DNA from 3 places in the Solibacillus sp. FSL R7-0668 genome. Region 3 is predicted to be linked to each of the others. Evidence: riboswitches for the same ligand, from Rfam matches in the RefSeq annotation. Region 3 holds a riboswitch; each other region holds the start of a gene.
The links. A riboswitch is a leader RNA that binds a small molecule or an ion and turns the genes downstream of it on or off. The one in region 3 is predicted to bind cobalamin.
Positions count from the first base shown of each region.

Region 1: another riboswitch for cobalamin. It lies ahead of MKX47_RS02520 (ABC transporter substrate-binding protein); the one in region 3 lies ahead of MKX47_RS08070 (energy-coupling factor ABC transporter permease).
Region 2: another riboswitch for cobalamin. It lies ahead of MKX47_RS05670 (hypothetical protein); the one in region 3 lies ahead of MKX47_RS08070 (energy-coupling factor ABC transporter permease).

Region 1 covers NZ_JBBOUU010000001.1:524,994-530,367, forward strand. The annotation lists gene MKX47_RS02515 (amino acid ABC transporter ATP-binding protein) at 1-642, shown strand, start outside; cobalamin riboswitch at 721-905, shown strand; gene MKX47_RS02520 (ABC transporter substrate-binding protein) at 1,088-2,035, shown strand; gene MKX47_RS02525 (FecCD family ABC transporter permease) at 2,025-3,023, shown strand; gene MKX47_RS02530 (adenosylcobinamide amidohydrolase) at 3,023-4,492, shown strand; gene MKX47_RS02535 (cob(I)yrinic acid a,c-diamide adenosyltransferase) at 4,511-5,071, shown strand; gene MKX47_RS02540 ((Fe-S)-binding protein) at 5,277-5,374, shown strand, end outside.
Region 2 covers NZ_JBBOUU010000001.1:1,214,867-1,220,240, reverse strand. The annotation lists gene MKX47_RS05690 (histidine phosphatase family protein) at 1-275, opposite strand, end outside; gene cobS (adenosylcobinamide-GDP ribazoletransferase) at 248-1,021, opposite strand; gene MKX47_RS05680 (bifunctional adenosylcobinamide kinase/adenosylcobinamide-phosphate guanylyltransferase) at 1,033-1,575, opposite strand; gene MKX47_RS05675 (ABC transporter substrate-binding protein) at 1,643-2,593, opposite strand; gene MKX47_RS05670 (hypothetical protein) at 2,583-3,137, opposite strand; cobalamin riboswitch at 3,308-3,487, opposite strand; gene MKX47_RS05665 (Fur family transcriptional regulator) at 3,584-3,994, opposite strand; gene MKX47_RS05660 (metal ABC transporter permease) at 3,994-4,857, opposite strand; gene MKX47_RS05655 (metal ABC transporter ATP-binding protein) at 4,873-5,374, opposite strand, start outside.
Region 3 covers NZ_JBBOUU010000001.1:1,669,023-1,674,396, forward strand. The annotation lists gene cbiQ (cobalt ECF transporter T component CbiQ) at 1-210, opposite strand, end outside; gene MKX47_RS08065 (energy-coupling factor ABC transporter substrate-binding protein) at 197-484, opposite strand; gene MKX47_RS08070 (energy-coupling factor ABC transporter permease) at 486-1,229, opposite strand; cobalamin riboswitch at 1,354-1,530, opposite strand; cobalamin riboswitch at 1,747-1,930, shown strand; gene cobI (precorrin-2 C(20)-methyltransferase) at 2,070-2,774, shown strand; gene MKX47_RS08080 (precorrin-2 dehydrogenase/sirohydrochlorin ferrochelatase family protein) at 2,800-3,432, shown strand; gene cobA (uroporphyrinogen-III C-methyltransferase) at 3,429-4,187, shown strand; gene MKX47_RS08090 (class I SAM-dependent methyltransferase) at 4,206-5,042, shown strand; gene MKX47_RS08095 (FecCD family ABC transporter permease) at 5,035-5,374, shown strand, end outside.

The DNA.
Region 1 (5,374 bases), 1.1 Mb from region 3:
GGGAAAACGACCTTGCTACGCTGCATAAATTTTTTAGAGCATGCAGATGTGGGGACTGCCCATTTTGATGAAATTGCGGTGGATCTACATAAAGCCTCGAAAAAGGATATTTTGGCTATTCGTAAAAAAACGGCTTTCGTCTTTCAAAATTATAATTTGTTTAATAATAAAACTGCGCTTGAAAATGTGGCAGAAGGTTTAATTATTGGGCGCGGCATGAAAAAGGATCAGGCCTATGACATTTCGAAAACAGCGCTCGATAAAGTCGGATTATCGGCGAAATATGATGCTTACCCAAGTCAGCTATCAGGAGGCCAACAGCAGCGTGTCGGTATTGCACGCGCGGTCGCCTTAAATCCAGATATTATTTTATTTGACGAACCCACTTCTGCACTCGATCCAGAATTGGTTGGCGAAGTGCTAACGGTGATGAAGGATATCGCAAAAGAAGGGACAACAATGCTCGTAGTGACACATGAAATGTCATTTGCTAAGGAGGTGGCCAACCGGATAATTTTCATGGATGGTGGTCATGTTATCGAAGAGGGCTCACCACATGAAATATTCGTGCAGCCAAAAGAAGACCGCACAAAGCAATTTCTACGCCGCGTCCTACCAGAAGAATACACGTATCATATTTAATGAATTAAGAGGAATTATCTGAAAATAAGTATAAGTTTGCGTACAAAACGAAATTTATCCGCTATAATAAAAGATAAATTTCATATCGATTGTAAAGGTTCTTATTCAACAATAAGAAGTAATAGGGAAATCGGTTAAATGCCGATGCGGTCCCGCCACTGTAAATGCGAGTTTAAAGCATGATGCCACTGTATCATACGGGAAGGCGCTATTAAACGTTTGAACGCATAAGCCAGGAGACCTGCCTTTATAATGCCCAAAGATACGCCTACGAGGATAGGATGTGGCAGATAAGTTCCGGTTAGTTGAATTTTATTTGCATACGTAAAGCTTCCTTCTCATATGAGGTGGGGCTTTTTCTTTTTGCTAAATAACAGGTGATCAGGGCTTATGAAACAATGAGCACAGTAGATGTGTTTTCTAAATCCAAGGAGGCAGTTTTACAATGAAAAAATGGCAAGCACTTTCTTCAGTAGCCGTATTAACAGTAGCATTAGCAGCATGCGGCGAGGAAGAAGCAGACAAAGTAAAAGAAAATGAAACTACCGAGGCAACAGAGCAAGCCCAATTTCCAATTACACAAATGGATGCATTAGGCAAAGATATTACAATCAAAAAAGCTCCGGAGCGTATTATTTCACTCGTTCCATCAAATACAGAAATCTTATTTGGCTTAGGCTTAAACGATCAAATTATTGGTGTTTCTGACAATGACACATACCCAGAGGAAGCGTTAACGAAGGAAAAGGTTGGCGGCATGGAATTTAATTTAGAGCAACTCATTGCCTTAGAACCCGATTTAGTATTGGCGCATGAATCAGGTATGTATAGCTTTAATGAAGAAGCGATTGCACAGCTAGAAGCAGTTGGGATTCCGGTATTTGTTGTGAAAGATGCTAAAACATTTGAAGAAACATATACGACGATTGAGCAAATTGGGCGTTTGACAAATAAGGTACAAGAAGCGAACGATATTATCGCTTCAATGAAAGAAGACATTGAAGAAATCGAAGTGAAGGTGGCAGACTTAGAAGAAAAGTCGGTATTTATCGTTGTTGGTACAGACCCTGACCTTTATGCAGCAGGGCAGGATACCTTTATTAATGAAATGTTAGAAGTACTAAATGTGGAAAATGCTGTACCCGAACTAGGCTGGCCAATGTATAGCGCTGAGCAATTCGTCAGCAGTAACCCAGATGTTATTTTAGCGACGTATGAAAATGATATTGAGGAACTTACAACAAATGATGCCTATGCAGAGATGACTGCGGTGAAAAACAGCAACGTAAAATTAGTGGATGCGGATACGACAAGTCGTCAAGGTCCACGTCTAGTGGAGGGCATTGAATCGATCGCGGAGGCTATTTATCCAGAGGTATTTAATGAACAGTAAATATTCAATCGCCTATATTTTATCGATTGGATTACTTTTAGCGAGTATGTGGATTGGGATTTCATTTGGTTCGGTCGACATTCCGCTCTCTACTCTGTGGGATAAAACGACAGACCCCGTTGCCTACAGCATTCTTTGGAAAATACGAATGCCACGTGTTATTTTAGCGGCATTAATTGGTGCGTCTCTTGCAATTGCGGGAGCTGCCTTCCAAGGTTTGCTGAAAAATCCATTAGCAGACCCGTATACACTAGGCGTTTCCTCGGGAGCTTCTGTTGGGGCTGTAATGACGATTTTTTTAGGTATTTCGATTCCATTCCTTGGCTCGTTTACGCTCCCAATCTTTAGTATGCTAGGCGCGGCGATAACAATTGTCATCGTGCTTCTGTTTGCTCGTTTAGTAGACCGTACGATGAAAATGGAAACATTGATTTTAACTGGAATTATTTTTAGTTCATTTTTAGGTGCCTGTATTTCATTGATGGTAGCATTGACGGGCGAGCAGCTGCGTGAAATTATCGGCTGGTTACTTGGTAGTGTGTCGATGCGTGGCTGGCCCTATGTGAGAATGGTTATACCGTTTATGATCATTGGCGCATTAATTATTTGGCTGAATCGTCGCGAGCTAAATGCAATGGTTTACGGTGAGGAGCGCGCGCAATATTTAGGAGTCAATGTAAAGCGTAGTAAATATATGATTTTAGCAGGAGGCTCGATTTTGACGGGTGCTGCGGTTGCGGCGTCAGGAACGATTGGCTTTGTTGGGTTAGTTGTGCCGCATATGATTCGTATTTTAATTGGTGCAGATCATCGACATTTGCTCAGCCTTTCGTTTTTAAATGGCGCGAGTTTGCTCGTAATTTGTGATTTAGTGTCGCGTACGATTATCGCGCCAATCGAATTGCCGATAGGTGTCATTACGTCCTTTATAGGTGCACCAGTATTTGCGTATATTTTCTTTAAGCAACGTAGAAAGGGTGTTGCATAATGTTACAGGTAAATGACTTAAGCGGTGGCTATAGCGGCAAGAGTGTTGTGAAAAATGTGACGTTTCACGTGAAAAAAGGTCGAATTTTGGGGATACTAGGTCCGAATGGTAGCGGAAAATCGACATTATTAAAAATGATTAGCGGCATTATTAATCCCACTACGGGTGAAGTATTAATCGAAAATCAGCCGATTAAAAGCTATGATGTGAAGCAACTAGCCAAAAAAATGGCGGTGCTCCCACAATTAAATGCGAGTACATTTTCAAATCGTGTTTATGATGCGGTTTCACTAGGTCGTTACCCCCATCAAACAGGCTTTTTTTCGACTTGGTCAGATGTGGATGAACAGATGGTACAGCATGCTATGGAAAGCACCGGTGTTACGCGCTACAAGGAGCATTATTTAGAGTTTTTATCTGGCGGCGAGCAGCAACGTGTATTTATCGCACAGGCACTGGCTCAAAACTCGGAGCTCCTTCTGCTGGATGAACCAACGAATCATCTAGATATCGCGCATCAAAAGCAAATTTTAGATATGATTCGTCTGCAAGTAGAACAGCATGGACTAACGGTTGTGTCGATTTTCCACGATATCAACTTAGCCTCGTTATATTGTGATGAATTACTACTGTTAGAAGATGGCGAAGTGCGCGCATATGGCTTGCCACATGAGGTCATTTTACAGCAGCAAATTGCCGATGTATATAAGGCGCGAGTTGCAACGTATCCACATCCAGAAGTACCAAAGCCACAAATTACAATGCTGCCTACGAATGAATTACAGCGTGAGGAAGCGCGAATTCAAGTAGCGAATTTTACAATTACGAACGCATATATTCAATTAAAAGCAAATGCACCATTAAAGGTCATTTCATCAGCAGTGCATAATGCAGGAATAGGCTGGTATGATACATTTTTAAATCGTTCGATTGCGCCAGACTATGATATATACAGTGTAGAAGAAGAGACGGTTAACTTTTTAGTAGCTAATCATTTTGCGCCGACGAGTACGGTTGTGATGCTGACCGCTGTAGCCACAAAATGTGTGGAAATTCAGTCGTTTACACAGCATGATTTAGAAGTAATCATTATGGTAACAGCGGGTGTTGGCAATAGTGTCGATGTGACGAAGACTTATTTACGCGATGAAGAGCCGCATGCTGGAACGATTAATACATGGGTAGTCATTAATGGTAAGCTAACAGATGAAGCCTTTATTCAAGCGATGATTACCGCAACGGAAGCAAAAACAAAGGCACTCGCGGATCAGCAAATTAAAGATGCCGTGACAGGTACGATTGCAACGAGTACCGCGACAGATAGCATACTGATTGCAGCAACACAGCAAGGGCAAGAGCTACCCTATGCAGGACCTATTACAGAAATCGGTAAATTAATCGGGCGCGGTGTTTTCGAAACGACGATAGCGGCAATAAAAAAGTATCAGCAATTCATTGAACATGAGTGAAAGGGAAGGGTGAGTGCGATGAAATTATACACAAAGCAAGGGGACACGGGGAAAACAAGCATAATCGGGGGTCGTGTTGACAAAGATCATTTACGCGTCGAGGCATATGGGACAATTGATGAACTGAATTCCTTTATCGGAAAAGCCGTTTCAGAGCTAAATCAGGAGAAATTTGAAGACCTTATCAAAGATTTAACAGCCATTCAGCATGAGTTATTCGATGGTGGCGGCGATTTAGCGAATGTCATGAAAGAGCGTCATTATAAGCTGAAAGAGGAGCCAATTACGATTTTAGAAGAGCGAATTGATGTGCTTTCAGAAGAGGCACCAGCGCTACAGCGTTTTATTTTGCCAGGTGGTGCACCCGCAGCAGCAACGCTTCATATTGCACGTACGGTAGCGCGTCGAGCCGAACGTCAAACGGTGTCCTTAATGAAGGAAATTGAAGACGTCTCACCGGTTGTCCAAAAATATTTAAACCGTTTATCGGATTATTTATTCGCGGCGGCACGTGTTGTCAACCATCGCTTAGATATTCCGGATGTCGAGTATATTCGTAGCGCCAACGTATTTAAATAATGTAAAAATGCTAGCTTAAACAATGAAAATTGTCGAGCTAGCATTTTTTGTGTATTCATTTAATTTTCAGAATTAATGACGAATTTTGTTGACTGAATGCTCATTCATAATTACAATGGATTTATAGATTAATATGGAAATAGAGATTGTTATTAGTGAAAAATAACAAAGGGGTTTAGCTTTCAGTTTTCTAGGGGGGAAAAGGATGAATACATTTTTAATTATTAACTGGATTGCATTTATTGCTGTGTTGGCATATGCGCTTGGCTTATTCGCATATCTCTTAAAAACACGCTACGCCTA
Region 2 (5,374 bases), 450 kb from region 3:
TCATGCTGCAATTGCTCATACGTTTTCATCTCAAAATCTCCGAAGTTTAGCTCGCGCAGCTGCTTATGTGCAATGAATGTCGCCTCTGGAAAATAACCGTTCGCTGTTTGTTGACAGCGTATGAGGTCACTACCATAAATGAATTCGGACTGTACGAATGGTGAGAATTCCACTTGCTCAACAATTGGCTCATCCGTCCACCCGATATACTTCCGCTTCAAATTAGCATCCGTTTTCTCATGCCGAATTAAATGCACAGTAACGCCGTTAACCATAGCATAACCTCCAGTATTTCCCCTAATGCCCCTAGTAAATCTCCACTCATACCACCAAAATTCCGGTATGACCATTTACGGTAAACGACAACTACAGCGAACATTACGGCGACTAAAATAAAGAAGCTATAAATTCCCGTATATAGCAGCGCTGCACTTAGTAGTGTAAACAGCACTGCACTATAAATCACAAGCTGCTTTGTAACTACCTGCGCTTTAAAATAAGCAGCTAAACCGGTTTGCTTCGACGTATTCATTGTTACAAAATATACGAGCATCCCGATGCGCGCAATATAAGGAATCATGACAATATACACAAGCATTGCTAGCTGCCCCTGTACGAGTGCTTCATAAACAAAACCGAGCTTCAATAACAGCAAGGAGACAATCCCTAACACACCAAAAGCGCCTGTGCGAGGATCATCTAGTACTTGCAACCGCTTTTCTTTATCACCATATGAAAAAAAGGCGTCACACATATCGATAAAGCCATCTAAATGTAAGCCACCAGTAAAAATGACCATGCCAACTACAAGTAAAATCGACAATAATAAATCGGAAATATCGCTATAGCTCATAAGTACATACGCCCCACCGCTTAGCAGTGACCCGATGGCTAAACCAATGAGCGGCAAACTCGCATACATCCACGTAATGGAGCTTTTATTCATATCGAATTGTTTTTTTATCGGTACGAAAGAAAAAAACTGCCATGCTAATAAGAAACCTTGACTTGCATTTTTCAACCTGCTCCCTCCTATTTCCATCGTTGTACGAGTTGAAACTGTACTTCATAAGCTTCATGGCTATGCTGCACAAGCCATTGATGCAAATGCCCTAATAACTTGCGATAATGATTCACTTCCTCGTACGTTGAAGGGAGCTCGTCTAATACTTCATTCGATACAATAATTATTGTAACACCTTGAACTTGCCAATTTAACAATTGCTTTTGTAAGGATTCGATGCAGCTCTTGATATATTCGCTACGATTTTTTTCCTGCTCACTTAAATAGAGAACATTGGAAAGCCATGTCGTCACACATTCAAATAAAACAACCGCATCGGATGATAATAGCTGGATGTGTTGAGGTATTACCGCTTGCATTTCCACGGTTGTCCAATGGCTTGCTTGCTGCATGCGGTCTTCCTGATGACGCATAATTCGCTTTTTCATTTCTTCATCAAATGCGACTCCCGTGGCAATATAGTAATAGTGTTTATCATTTCCCAAAGCTAGGGCGCGCTGTTCGGCATAGGCACTTTTACCACTACGTACTCCGCCAGTTATAAAGATCATTTTACTCCACCTTTGCAAATAACTAAAAGAACATACCTAAAATTAGGCATGCCCCTTTATTATAAGCTTATTTAAATAATTCTGGGTATACGGCTTCTGCCATAATTTCTACCGCTTCACCAATACGTGGCCCTGGGCGAGACATCACATCACCATCGACTAACACAACCGCTTTATTTGAAACCGCTTGAATTTGATCCCAGCCTGCACGAGCTAAAATTTCATCCACTGCATTTTCCATATATGTTGCTGGTGTAATAATTACTTCTGGATTACGTGCGATGACATCTTCTTCCGTTACGCTTAACCAGCTCTCTTGATCGACGAAAATATTTTCAACACCGGCAGTATTCATAATTTCTTGTTGGAATGTGTTATTACCCGTTGTCCAAATATCTGGCGCTGGTGATACTTCATAGTATACTTTTTTCTTTGTATCAACTGTATCTGTTTTCTCTTGAACTGCTGCAATTTGATCTTTAATATCTGCCACAACTTCATTTCCCTTTTCCTCAATGCCCATGACTTCAGAAAGCTGAATGATATCTGTGTAGACATCGTCAAAAGATGTAGCGGATGCGATGACAAATACCTTTAAGCCTGCATCTTCTAACTGTGTAACTTGCGCCTCATCACCAGCTGTATACGCTACGACTACGTCTGGATTTAACTCCACAATACGTTCCGCGTTAATAACGGTTGATGTCGAAACACGTTCGATTTTTTGTGCTGCTTCTGGATATGTATCATAATCTGTTCCACCAACAATTTGATCCCCAACGCCTAATTCAAATAAAATTTCAGTATTACTTGGCTGTAAGGATACGATTGTTTTTGGGACTTCCTCAAACGTTACTTCAATCCCACGGTCATCTACAACTGTGTATGGTCCATCCACCTCTGTTTGCTTAACTGGCTCTTTTGCTGAATCCTTTGATGCTTTTTCTTCGTCTGCTCCACATGCTGCTAAAAGTAGTGCTGCAGCAACAGGTGCAACCCATTTCATTTTAAAGTTCATTGTTTTGCTCCTTTTTCTTTTTCATTGGATACGATTTTGAGATGAAGACAATTTCATCACATTCGTGTTGCTTGTTCATATACACAGCCATCACAAACAATACATTGGCAAGTAAGCCTAAAAAGTCGAATAAAATTTCAGGAACTTCTCGTTCTTCGCTTACTTTATGTAATGCGCGATAGGATTTTTTCGCTTCACTTCGGCAAATGTGAAGACGAGCCGCGCTTTCCACCCCTTGAGGTAATAAAAACTGCTGAATCGCATCTTTTACTTCACTGACATAATAATCATAGCGATCACTTAACCAATGCAAGTCATTTTCTGTAATCGCTAATTTTCCGCGTACAGAACCATTTACGTGATAAGCAAGTGGCTGGATGATACGTATATCTTCTAATACCGTTTGGCCATGTGCATCATCCACCAATGTCGGAATAACTGCCCCAATACGTGTCGTTAATGAATCTGTGCGAATTTCATAATCAACACAGTTCCATTTTTCACGCATGAATGGATAGCATGAATAACGAATATCCTTCTTCAACTTTCTCAACCTCACTTCAAAACTTCAAATTCATTACTTCTAGAAAACTAAAGTGGCATGAAAAAAAGCCACCCAGAAAATGGATGGCTTCATAAAATCAAAAAATACATAGGTAAACATGCTTGTTTGATGTATGGCTGCCGTACATTCTCTTTATTTCCGAAGAGGTGTGTTACGATCAGAAAAAGATTGGTCTCCTGGCTTCGCGTTTCACTTTACTCATAAGCACCTTCCCGCTTTTAGCAGTGGCATTTTACTTACTTTCATCTACGCTTACAGTTACGGATATAGCTTCGGATTTACACCGAATTCCCATTTATGCACAAGGCATCTCTTTCTTGCAAACTATTCAATTTGTAAAACTAACTTTATCATACTGTTGAAATTATGCAAATAGTTTTTAATTTCACATCAATTTCAAGCTTAAAAACATAAAATTGATACCTTTATAAGCAGTTTGGACATTTACCATAAATTTCAAACTTATGTGCTTCTATTGCATAGCCAGGCAGCTTTTCACCGAGCATTTCCATTGGACATAGGGATAACTCCTTGACGTTCCCACAATCACGACAAATAAAATGATGATGGTGATGATCCGATTCACAATGCATGCGGAAATTGCGCTCGCCACCTAGCTCAGTTTCTTCTAAAATGTCTAATTCAACAAATGTTGCTAAGTTACGATAAATTGTATCGAAGCTCATGCCTGGGAAATCCTTTTTCAGCACTTGCAGTAAATCACGGGCAGTCAAATATTTATCCGTAGCCGCAAACATACCTAAAATTAATTCTCGTTTATCTGTTTTTTTATAGCCATTGTCTTTTAATATTTCCCACGCGCGTATTGTATTCACTATGCTTCTTCCCCTTCCACCTTAGTTGAAAATTTTAAAACTATTTTTTTCATGAAAATCACGATTAATAAAATCATAATAGATGTAACGACAATAGTACCACCTGGCGCTAAGTTTAAGTAAAATGCGCTAACTAATCCGATTAATACCGCCAATTCACCAAAGACAATCGCTAAAATGATCGCTTCTTTAAATCCACGGGCTAAACGCATTGCCGCTGCAACGGGTAATGTCATTAAGCTCGATACTAATAAGATCCCCACAATACGCATACTTGCCGCAATAACAAGTGCCACAACAATCATAAATAGCAAATGGATCCATTTCGCTGGCAACCCACTTGCCTTTGCATATTCTTCGTCAAAGGATAATACGAATAATTCCTTGAAAAATAATGCTAAGAAAATCACAACGACTATCGCAATGGCAAGGACAACAAATAAATCTTGCCTCGAAACCGCCGATACTGAGCCAAATAAATAGCTCATTAAATCTGTATTAAAGCCACTTGCAAGCGAAATTAAAATCGCACTAATACCAATACCACCTGACATAATAATCGGAATCGCAAGCTCCTCGTAGTGCTTATACAAACGGCGTAAGCGCTCAATTAAGATGGAACCACTTACCGACGCTACAATACCTAAATAAATTGGGTTAAGTAGGGCAAGTGCTGAAAAAGACTGACTTAAGTATAAGCTCCCCGCAATCCCGGCAAGCGTCACATGTGATAGTGCATCCGCGATCAGCGATAAACGGCGTACGACAATAAATACACCTAGTAACGGTGCGATAACCCCAATAATAAGCCCTGAAAAAAAGGCGTTTTGTAAAAATTCATAGTTTAATATTGCTTCAATCATAATGGCCAGCTCCTCTTAATGAATCTTTCGAACAGAGTGGCCGTTCCAGCTTTCGATCTGTTCTTCCGAAATGGTATCAAAATCATTTTTATAACCGTGGAAATGAATCGTTTGATTTAAACATGCGACATGGCTCACACGGTCAGATACGGTATCTACATCATGTGTTACTAAAATCATCGTCATTTTATGATGCTCATTTAAGTGTGCGAGCATATCATAAAATGCCTGCACGTTTTCACGGTCAATCCCAACAGTAGGCTCGTCTAAAATAAGTAGTTTTGGATCGGCTATTAATGCGCGCGCAATAAACACACGTTGTTGCTGTCCTCCCGAAAGTTGTCCAATATTTCGCTTCATAAATTGCTCCATACCGACATCCTTCAAGGCCGATTTCACTAAAATGTCTGTATCTTTTGGATAACGCTTAAACAGCCCTACCTTTTGCGATAAGCCACTTTTGACAACCTCTTCAACGGTTGCTGGGAAGCCTGAGTTAAAGGCATTTGACTTCTGT
Region 3 (5,374 bases):
CGGTGCAATGAGTAAGCTTACATAGGATTTCCAGGGGATTTTGGCATAAAAGATAATGACACTACTCATAAAGAGTAGTGTCCAAACCGACAGAATGTTATTTCGAAATAATGTTACGATGAATAGCCCGATAAAGCTTAACGCCATTTTTTGACTAGCTACCACCTTGTGAAGCGCATTATGACTGGCTAAATAATCAATGTTCAGCATGATCCTTCGCATGCTTTCCGCGCATATAGCCAATGAAATAGCCGATAATGAGTGCACCAATCACGCCTTGTAAAACGAATAATAGACTTTCAATTTCCCCACTTGGAGGCTCCCAAATAGCGCTAAACCATGGCTCGTAATTCGTTGCGATTTCAGTAATGGCTGCTTCGGCTTCACCATCAGCCCCACCAAATTCGGCATCCTGTAAAAATAATAATGGGATAATTGCCAGAACAACGACACCTAAAAGTAAAATTAAATTTTTCTTTAACATATTAGCTCTCCCTTGCCTTTAAAATACGAAGCTGAACTAATTCCTTCATATTATATTTTTGTAAGAAGTTCATAATCATGACAGTTAATAATCCTTCACTAATGGCTAAAGGAATTTGCGTAAGCGCAAAGATGCTTGCGAATTTTTGGAATGAGCCTAAAATGCCACCAACTTCAGCTGGGAACGCTAATGCTAATTGGACAGAAGTCATGACATAGGTGCCTAAATCACCTAGCATGGCTGCGAAAAATACAGCAACGCTAAAGGATAATCCCCATTTTGTTGCGAGCTTAAAGACCCCTACAGCAATAAATGGACCAACGATCGACATGGAGAAAATATTGGCGCCTAAAGTCGTTAATCCACCATGTGCCAGTAAAATAGATTGGAATAATAAAACGATCGATCCTAAAACACTCATCACAAATGGCCCAAATAAAATCGAGCCTAACCCAACACCAGTAGGGTGAGAGCAGCTTCCCGTTACAGATGGGATTTTTAACGCCGATAAGACGAATGTAAAGGCACCTGATAAGGCAAGTAATAATTTACTTTCTGGATTTTCTTTCACGATGGAACGGATTACGTTTAGACCTTTTACAAGGAATGGTAGGCATAGGGCAAACCAGAAAATGGCCCAGCCAATTGGTAAAAATCCTTCCATAATGTGCATGGCATGTGCTTGCTTTGGCATAAATAATAAAACGACGCCAAAGTAAGCAAGTTTTGGTAAGTATTGCTTCATGTTTTTACTCCTTTTTTCTTATTTGATGAAAAAAAGTGCATAAAAAAATACACTTTTAAGAGTAAAAGTGCATCACAAAAAAGCAAGCGGTTTAGCTTGTTTCACGCACCTATCCTCGTAGGGTTGAATAACTTAATTGTTGGCAGGTCTCCTGACTTCTCTTCAACGTAGTACATGTCTTCCCGCATAAAAATGCAGTGACGTATTATGTAATACTCCAAGTTACAGTTGCGGGACAGCACCGGATTTGCACCGGTTTCCCTATTAAGCTCGTAAAAGCACCAAAAATCATTCAATTTTCACCATGTGAAGAAAATAGTATCACTTGTTTTTTTATTTGTCATCATTATTTTTTTGAATTCTCTAAAAAAGAAGTTTTTGTCGAGAAATATGTAAACTAATTTGTCGTTCATGGGGAAAGCTCGCTAGTTTTAACTTCTTTTTCTTTTGAATCGTAATAATTGTTCGGCAATTGTTATTGTCAAAATAATACGAGCATGGTAGAGTAACGTTAACTTCATAATTTTTGTAATAAAGTGCTCTTTTTATAAGAGGTAAAAGGGAAATTAGTAAAAATCTAATGCAGCCCCCGCTACTGTAATAGCTGATGAAATCACAATTAATCACTGTCAAAATGATGGGAAGATGTGATAGTAAAATGACGCTTGAGCCAGGAAACCTGCTTTATTATTGCAACACGACTTTTCGGTGGGAGAAGGACGGCGACCATTACGTTTATTTAGTATTTTTATATACTTATAAGGATGTTTATGCCTATTTCTAGCATTTGCCGGAAATAGGCTTTTTTTTATGAATTTTTTTAAAGAGGAGAAGTAAACAATGACACTAGGAACTTTATACGGAGTAGGCGTTGGCCCGGGGGATCCCGAATTAGTAACAATTAAAGCTTTTCGAAAATTAAAGGAATGTCCTGTAATTGCATACCCGAAAAAAATGCGCGGTAGTAAATCTTATGCCCAAAAAATTATTGACCTCTATGTAGACCCACAGCAAAAAATCATGCTAGGGCTCGTATTTCCAATGACGAAGGATGAGGACACCTTACAGCAGGAATGGGCCAAATCGGTCGAACAAATTTATGCCTATTTACAGGAAGGTAAGGATGTAGCCTTTGTTACAGAGGGGGATCCAATGCTATTTAGTACATATATTCATTTGATGAAATTAATGAAAGCACAGCATCCAGATGTACCGATGCAATCCGTTGCAGGTATTTCTTCATTTAATGGAACAGCGAATCGCCTTCATATTCCGTTAGCAGATGGCGATGATCATGTGGCAATGATTCCCGCAACGACGAATAAAGAAGAGATGCGTAAAGTGCTTGAAACGCATGATGGCATCGTATTTATTAAAATCGCGAAGGTATTAGATCAAATGCTAGATTTGCTGGAAGAAATGAATTTAATAAAAAATACCCATGTTGTGACAAAGGTGACGTCCGATGAAGAAGTAATTTGGGATGTTGAAAACTTACGCGGCACGGATTTGAACTATTTATCTTGTATGATTGTTCGCAAATAATCGTAACAACTTAGGAGGACTGAAGATGAGTTATTTCCCTGTTATGCTCAATGTCGATTATAAAAAAATCGTCGTTGTTGGTGGGGGGCATGTGGCGACACAAAAAATAGAGAGCTTACTGGCGACAAAAGCGGTCATTACCGTAATTAGCCCAATGCTAACAGCGACTTTGCAACAATTTGTTCAACAAGGTGTCATAAATTGGCGTGATAAATATTTCGAGCCAGCTGACTTAGATGATGCGATGATCATTTTTGCTACAACAAATGATGAGGCAGTCAATGATCAAATCGAACAGGCCACCCAGCATTGGCAATTGTTCACGCGCGCGGATGTCAATGGACGAATGGATTTTATAAGCCCGGCTGTTGTCCGCCGTGGTGATTTTGTACTTACCGTATCCACTTCTGGAGCAAGCCCAGCCTTTACCCGACAAGTAAAACAGCAATTAAGTGAGCAATTTGATTCAAGCTATGAAAATTATGTTGCTTTTTTAAAGCGTGGAAGACAAACCATCTTAGCTCGATTCGAAGGGGAAGACAAGCGTCGTGCATTAGCAGCCCTTTTGGAGCCACAAGTATTACAGTGGGTGCAGCAAGAGCAGTTGGAACGCTGTGAGGAATTTTTACAACAATTAGTAGAGGGTGAATCAATGTGAACGGCTTTGTATATATCGTTGGTGCGGGTCCAGGAGATCCGAAATTACTAACCATTCGTGCGCTCGAATGCATTCAGTTGGCGGATGTGATTTTATATGATCGTCTCGTCAATCCGGTCATTTTACAGCATGCCAAAAAAGATGCCGAGTTAATTTATTGTGGCAAAGAACCTGGAAAGCACGCGCTTATTCAGCAAGAAATTAACGAAGCGCTTGTAAGTCATGCGAAAGGAAATAAGCAAGTCGTCCGTTTAAAGGGGGGCGATCCGTTTGTTTTTGGTCGTGGCGCTGAGGAAGCACTGTATTTAAAGGAGCGTGATGTGTTATTTGAAATCGTCCCGGGGATTTCGGCGGGTATTGCAGCACCTGCCTATTCTGGTATTCCAGTGACGCATCGTGATTATTCAAACAGCTTTGCCATCGTGACGGGGCATGGACGTGAGGAAAAGGGCCAGGATTATTTACATTGGAATGCGTTAGCACAAATCGATACAATCGCCTTTTATATGGGGGTTGGGAATATTGAACTCATTACCGAAAAGCTCATCGCACATGGCAAATCAGCACAAACCCCGGTTGCCGTAATTGAATGGGGAACAACCGATCATCAGCGTACGGTCACAGGCCAGCTTGCTACAATACGCGAGCAAATAGCCGCGACGCAAATTACAAATCCCGCAATGATTTTAGTCGGCGAGGTTGTGCAATTACACGATCAAATTGCTTGGTTTCAAGAAAATAAAACGTTTTCCTAATGAAAGGAGATTCATTAGATGAAGGAATCCCCACTAACAATCGATTTTGAACAGCAATGGAAAGCAGGTATGCATGATTGGCATGGCAAGATGCCAGAACGAATGATCAATGACGATTTAGAAGAAGCATTTTGGGCGCAATCGATGCAAAAGAAAACGTATAAGCAAACCGACGCCCATACCAAACAAATTTATGACAAAATGAAGCGCCATATCCCAGAAAAGGCTAGCTGCATCGAGATTGGACCAGGTTGGGGTAACTATACATTTTCCTTACAAGAGGATGTTGAGAAATTAACATTAGTAGATGGCTCAAAAAGCGTGCTCCATTATTTACAACAGTATTTCGTTGAAGAAGAAAGGGTACAGTTTGTCCATGCAAAATGGGAAGAAGCCGTGCTGGAGCCACATGATGTAGTCATTGGTGTGAATTGCTATTATCGCATGTATGAAATGAATGAAACGCTTTTAAAAATGAATGCCCTCGCGAAAAAGCGTGCGATTATTGGACTAACAACAGGACCGATTCAGCCACATTACGAGGTACTACACAAAACATTTGGCTATGAAATCAAATACCCTCGTCGTGATTATATTCAAATCGTCAATATGCTCTACCAGCTTGGGATTTATGCTGATTGTGAAATGCTAAAGCTGGAGCGAATATATCGCTACGAAAATGAGGACGCGTTATACGCTGCGCAGAGTAAAAAAATACTGAATGAGCATTTTGATATCGAGCATGTAAAGGCTGCCTTAGCACCATTTATAAAAAAACAGAACGGTATGATCGAGTACCGTCACATATTTTATGCGGCGATTATTAGCTGGGAGCCGCTAGAAATTCATGAGTAAAAGAAAAATTTATGTATATTTATTGCTTTTTAGTATAATCCTCGCAATTTCTATGATTGGAGGCATTTTAGTTGGTTCTGTAGGGATTACGCAGTCACTTATTTTTGATGTATTGTTTTATAAACTAGGATTCACTAATAATGTATTTGCATCAAATGCACAGCAAATTATTATTTGGGAAATTCGGACACCACGCGTTATTTTAGCAGCCATTGTCGGTGCGGCATTAGCTATTTGTGGAGCCGCTGTTCAAGCATTGGTAAAAAATTCAATTGCCGATCCTTACATTTTAGGGGTTTCATCGGGTGCCTCTGTTGGAGCGACTGCAGTGA